One region of the Pseudoalteromonas sp. BSi20429 genome, then DNA from elsewhere that is predicted to be linked to it. Evidence: predicted binding sites of a transcription regulator. Region 1 holds the regulator's gene; the other holds the start of a gene.
The links. The regulator NrdR, encoded in region 1, represses ribonucleotide reductase genes. The targets are predictions, from matches to a motif close to AAACACNANATNTNGTGTTT.
Positions count from the first base shown of each region.

Region 2: the regulator NrdR is predicted to act here: its motif matches at 1,134-1,153, upstream of nrdA (class 1a ribonucleoside-diphosphate reductase subunit alpha).

Region 1 is NZ_BADV01000115.1:17,464-20,913, forward strand. It holds gene P20429_RS00615 (riboflavin synthase) at 1-459, opposite strand, end outside; gene ribD (bifunctional diaminohydroxyphosphoribosylaminopyrimidine deaminase/5-amino-6-(5-phosphoribosylamino)uracil reductase RibD) at 486-1,610, opposite strand; gene nrdR (transcriptional regulator NrdR) at 1,613-2,062, opposite strand; gene glyA (serine hydroxymethyltransferase) at 2,431-3,450, opposite strand, start outside.
Region 2 is NZ_BADV01000043.1:28,785-32,234, reverse strand. It holds gene P20429_RS10540 (HAD family hydrolase) at 1-197, shown strand, start outside; gene nrdA (class 1a ribonucleoside-diphosphate reductase subunit alpha) at 1,273-3,450, shown strand, end outside.

The DNA of each region.
Region 1 (3,450 bases):
ACCTTCTACAGCGTTTACCGTCAGGCTTATACCATCAATACATACCGAACCTTTGTACGGGATGTATTTCATTAAATTCTCTTCGGTTGTAAGCCAATATTCTGTTGCTCGAGCGTTTGCTGTAATGCTTGTAATAGTTGCTATGCCATCAACATGGCCAGATACTAAATGACCGCCTAAACGCGAAACAGGTTGCATGGCTTTTTCAAGATTCACCGTTTGCCCTAAAGCATAGTGAGCAAAACCGGTTAAACCAATCGTCTCGTTAGATAAATCAGCACTAAAACCGTCAATATGTTTATCAACTACGGTTAAGCAAACGCCATTGGTTGCAATGCTGTCGCCTAGCTTTACGTCTTCCATATCAAGGTCAGCACTTTGGATACGAATGGCTAAGTCGCCTTGTTTTTTTTGTAATAAAGCAATTTTGCCTGTGGCTTCTATTATCCCAGTAAACATAGCGCTACTCTTTTTATTAAGTGATTTTAATGAGTTTTTAACGCGGTGATACGTAAATCGTCACCAATGCGCGCACATTCATTAAATGTTAAATCAACGGTGTTTTGCATACTCGTCAATTCAGGAAAATTAACTAAACTTTTTGCATCATGGCCCATTAATTTAGGCGCCAAATAAAAAACAAACTCGTCAACTAAATCAAGCTCTGTCATTTTACCAGCAAGTGTTGCTCCGCTCTCAAGCCAAACATTATTAAACTGCAGTTGCCCAAGCTTTTCTAAAACAGCCTGTAAATCAACTTTGCCGTTACTTTCACTTACTTCAATATGCTTTACAAAATGCGGCCATTGCAGTGATTTATCAACCTTAGTCGTAAATATTATTACATCACTTTGGATTTTAAATAAAGCAAGGTTGGGCGTTAAACGATTCTGTGAATCAATTATAACACGCACGGGCTGGCGAAGCGGTAAATCGGTAGGTAACGTGCAAGGCAACTCGCTTAGTCGCACATTAAGTTTAGCATCGTCTACTAACACGGTATCGGCACCGGTTAAAATAGCGCAGCTTTGCGCTCGATATAATTGTACGTCTTGGCGAGCAGCGGGACTTGTGATCCACTTACTTTGCCCATTTTTAAGCGCTGTTTTACCATCTATGCTTGCTGCCATTTTACAGGTCACATAAGGTAAGCCTTGTTCCATTCGCTTAAAAAAGCCAACGTTAAGTGCGCGAGCTTGTGATTCAAGTAATCCATAAGCAACTTCAATACCGGCATCGCTCAGTATTTTAAGGCCTTTGCCTGCAACTTGTGGGTTTGTATCAACCATAGCGGCAATTACTTTTACAACGCCCGCCTTTTTTAAGCCTTCAGCACACGGTGGCGTACGCCCATAATGACTACACGGTTCAAGCGTTACATAAGCCGTTGCACCTTGTGCACTACTACCAGCTATTGCCAGTGCATTTACTTCAGCATGGCCTTGACCTGCTAATTGATGAAAACCCTCACCAATTATTTGATTATTTTTAACTAATACACAGCCAACATTAGGGTTAGGCGTGGTAGTAAACCGGCCTTTTTTGGCAAGCTCTATGGCGCGTGCCATATACATTTCATCATGTTCGGTAAAAGTAGTTTGGCTTTGCATTATTACTCCCCTAAGCGGGCAATTTCTTCGCCAAATTCGCGTATATCTTCAAACGAGCGATAAACAGAGGCAAACCTTACGTACGCTACTTTATCGAGCTTTTTGAGGGCTTCCATAATGCATTCACCCACCAAATGGCTTGAAATTTCTCGCTCACCCGTTGCGCGTAGTTGCGATTTTATTATATTCACCACTTCGTCTACTTGCTCTGTGCTCACTGGGCGTTTTTCGAGTGCGCGATTTAAGCCATTTAATAATTTATCTTCGTTAAATGGTTCGCGGCTGCCGTCTTGTTTAATAACACGAGGCATAACCAGTTCAGCGCCTTCAAATGTAGTAAAGCGCTCGTGGCAGTCGTTACACTCACGACGCCTGCGAACTTGATGGCCTCCGCCAACAAGGCGTGAGTCAATAACTTTAGTATCTTTTGCGGTACAAAATGGACAATGCATAGCTCGGTACTTCCGTTTTAAAACAAAAAAGACCGCTAAATAGCGGTCTTTTATCTTAGCAAAAAAATAGGGCCTGTTGACCTTTCAGGATTAAATTTGTTCTATCTAGGGGTGATTTAATCGCGGCTCGAGATTTGTAACCTAGTGGGCTAAGTAAAAATCGAGCAACAAAGAGTAAATCGCCCCTAGAACGAACCCGAGGGCAGTGCATGTTTGGCATTTATGCTGCGTTATCGCCTATTTGTGTGGAGTAACCACACTACATAGACTCTGCCTTGCTTAAAAGCCAAACATACTACTGCAAATTAAACCTCGAAAGATAAACAGGCCCCTAGCTTATGTGCTCTAAATTACTGCCGCATATGCAATTAAGCGTAAACAGGTAATTTTGCACAAATTGCTTTTACTTTTTCTTTAACTTGCGCCTGTACAGATTCATCAGTGATGTTATCTAGTACGTTACAAATCCAGCCAGCAAGCTCTTTTGATTCTTCTTCTTTAAAACCACGACGAGTAATTGCAGGAGAACCAATACGCAAACCAGATGTTACAAACGGAGAACGTGGATCGTTCGGTACTGAGTTTTTATTAACTGTGATGTTAGCGTTACCTAGGGCAGCATCTGCATCTTTACCAGTGATATCTTTATCGATTAAATCAAGTAAAAATAAGTGGTTTTCAGTTTTGTCAGAAACGATTTTGTAGCCGCGCTCTTGCATTACAGCAACCATTGCCTTTGCGTTTTTAACAACTTGTGTTTGGTATACTTTAAACTCTGGTTGAAGTGCTTCTTTAAATGCCACTGCTTTTGCTGCAATAACATGACATAAAGGACCGCCTTGGCCACCAGGGAAAACAGCGCTGTTAAGCTTTTTGTAGATTGCTTCGTCGCCACATGCAGAAATAATCAAACCACCACGAGGGCCTGCAAGTGTTTTATGCGTAGTTGTAGTTACAACGTGTGCATGAGGAACAGGGCTTGGGTAAACGCCTGCCGCAATTAAACCCGCAACGTGAGCCATATCAACAAACAGATAAGCACCGATTTTGTCAGCAATTTCACGGAATTTAGCCCAATCAACAATACCAGAGTACGCTGAGAAACCACCAATAATCATTTTTGGCTTGTGCTCAAGTGCTAGTGCTTCAACTTGTGCGTAATCAATTTCGCCCGTTGCTTCATCTAGTCCGTATTGGATTGCATTGTAAAGCTTACCAGAGAAGCTTACGTGAGAACCGTGAGTTAAGTGACCACCATGAGCTAAGCTCATACCTAATACAGTATCGCCAGCGTCTAATAATGCTAGAAAAACAGCAGCATTAGCTTGCGAACCAGCATGTGGCTGCACGTTAGCGTAGTCAGAACCAAATAATTCGTTAGCACGGTC
Region 2 (3,450 bases), on a different contig from region 1:
GTGCAAAGCTTATGCAGGTAGAACCAAGCCGTTGTTTATACATTGGTGATGCACAGCGTGACATACAAGCAGGCAAAGCAGCAGGTATGCATACCGCAACGGCACTTTGGGGTTACATCCCAAGTAAAGATGAAGCGATAGCTTGGGAAGCCAATTTTAACTGGCTAAGCCCAATTGATGGTTTTAACCATATATAGTGCTATGTTAATTATTAAACACTATATATTGTGATTGTGTTAGCTTTCACACAAAGCTTGCTGATAAAAAAAGCAGTCAGAATTTATTTTTAAAATGCGTAAATTTAGCAGTTCACTAATTGATTTTTGCATATTTCAACTTAATTGATTGTTCGAAGGTGAGTCTCTACTAACACAAATGCGTTATCCTAAACTTATCCACAAACAGGGGCAATTATGTCCCTTGCAAAACAACTCAGACCACATTAAAGTTTTATTAACACTTTGATGGAATTGATATTTCAACTAGGTGGAGGGGCTAACATCATACCCAAGGTTTGAATATGATGTTAGCAAAGACACTTGCTAAAATTTTAGGAAAGCGCCCAAGTGTGGAAGTTTGAGCGTAACTGATTCTTATATTGTCGGCAAGTGACTAACTCAGATTTAGGATAACTAAAGTTGAAACTCAATATTTCTATAGAAATCTCAGAGAGTGTAATAATGATTGTTTTTAAAATTATTACACTGGGTAGTTTGCTCGTAGTATAAATTTAAATGGGCTAATTTTTAGCCCATTTTTATATCTTACATTCCAGTATAACTATATCTGAAAAACTTACCTTGCCTCAATCTTATATATTACAACCATATACCCTGTACAAAAATTCGATTCAACCATATATAGTGCTATGTTAATTAATAAACACTATATATTGTGATTGAGTCAATTTTCACGCAAAGCCTGATGATAAAAAAAGCAGTCAAAATTTATTTTTAAAATACGTAAATTTAGTAGATCATTAGTTGATTTTTGCATATTTCATCTTAAATGATTGTTCGAAGGTGAGTGTCTACTAACACAAAGGCTATATCTCCTCATTATCAGATAATAGACACAATTCTACCTCTTGCAAAACAACTCAGACCACACTATCTTGTGATCATTAAATTGAACAGCACCAGATATTGTGGCCAAATGTTATTCAATTAAATTCTCCAATTTAATTAACTTTATACAAAACGAGTATCTACCTTGCTTCGGCGAGGCATAAAGCATTGGTCAAAATACATAATTCCCAAGGAATACAGGCAAATGAACCAACAGTTATCTGTAAGCAAACGTGACGGGCGCAAAGAGCCTCTTGATCTGGATAAGATCCATCGCGTTATTGAATGGGCCGCCGAAGGTTTAAGCAACGTTTCGGTTTCGCAAGTTGAATTAAAATCGCACATTCAGTTTTACGACGGTATTCGTACTAAAGACATTCACGAAACCATCATTAAAGCAGCAGCGGATCAGATTTCAAAAGAATCGCCTGATTATCAATACTTAGCTGCACGTTTAGCTGTATTCCATTTACGTAAAAAAGCGTACGGTCAATTTGAGCCACCACGTTTATTTGACCACGTAACAAAAATGGTTGGCGATAAACGCTACGATGCTCACTTATTAGTAGATTACACAGAGCAAGAATTAGACGAGCTTGATGCATATCTTGATCATTCTCGCGATCTTAACTTTAGCTACGCGGCTGTAAAACAGCTTGAAGGTAAGTATCTCGTTCAAAACCGTGTATCGGGTGAAATCTACGAAAGTGCACAGTTTTTATATATTTTAGTAGCAGCGAGCTTATTCTCTGACTACCCAAGTGAAACACGCGTTTCTTACATTAAGCGCTTTTACGACGCAGTATCGTTATTTAAAATATCTCTACCAACGCCAATTATGTCGGGTGTACGTACGCCTACTCGCCAGTTTAGCTCGTGTGTATTAATTGAATGTGGCGATAGCCTTGATTCAATTAACGCTACATCATCTGCTATTGTTAAATACGTTTCACAACGCGCAGGTATTGGTATTAATGCTGGTCGTATTCGTGCGCTAGGTAGCCATATTCGTAACGGCGAAGCGTACCACACAGGTTGTATTCCTTTTTATAAGCACTTTCAAACAGCTGTTAAAAGTTGTTCGCAAGGTGGTGTACGTGGCGGCGCTGCAACATTGTTCTACCCGCTTTGGCATTTAGAAGTAGAGAACCTACTTGTACTTAAAAATAACCGTGGTGTAGACGATAACCGCGTTCGTCACCTAGATTACGGCGTACAGTTTAATAAACTAATGTACTCTCGTTTAATTAAAGACGACTACATTACGTTATTTAGCCCATCAGATGTGCCTGGTCTTTACGATGCATTTTTTGAAGACCAAGCTGAGTTTGACGCGCTTTACGTAAAATACGAACAAGATGAGTCTATTCGTAAAAAACGCATTAAAGCCATTGAGCTTTTCTCTATGTTTGCGCAAGAGCGTGCAAGTACAGGTCGTATTTATTTACAAAATGTGGACCACTGTAATACACATAGCCCGTTCATTGCTAAAGTTGCGCCTATTCGCCAATCTAACTTATGTTTAGAAATTGCATTGCCAACTAAGCCACTTAATAACGTAAATGACGAAGAAGGCGAAATTGCCCTTTGTACACTGTCTGCGTTTAACTTAGGTGCAATAGAATCACTTGATGAGCTTGAAGAGCTAGCAGAACTTGCAGTACGCGCACTTGATAACTTACTTGATTTCCAAGACTACCCCGTACCGGCTGCTAAAAATGCAACTATGGGTCGTCGAACGTTAGGTATAGGCGTGATTAACTATGCATACTACCTAGCTAAAAATGGTAAGCGTTATTCAGATGGCAGCGCAAATGCATTAACACATAAAACCTTTGAAGCGATTCAATACTACTTGATGAAAGCATCAAACGAGCTTGCTAAAGAGCGTGGTGCCTGTCCTAAGTTTAACGAAACAACGTATTCACAAGGCATTATGCCAACAGATACGTACAAACGTGATTTAGATAAAATTTGTGATGAGCCACTTCATCTTGATTGGGATACACTGCGTGCAAATATTAAAGAGCACGGTATGCGTAACTCAACACTAAGTGCGTTAATGCCATCAGAAACATCGTCGCAAATCTCTAATGCAACAAATGGTATTGAACCACCACGTGGACATATTAGCGTTAAAGCAAGTAAAGACGGTATTTTAAAGCAAGTTGTTCCTGAGTATGAGCGTTTAAAAGATCAATACGAGCTACTGTGGGACATTCCATCAAACGATGGTTACTTGCAGCTTGTTGGTATAATGCAAAAATTTGTAGACCAAACAATTTCTGCAAATACAAATTATGATCCAAACAAGTTCGAAGGCGGTAAAGTACCTATGCAAGTCTTATTAAAAGACTTACTAAGCGCGTACAAACTAGGTGTT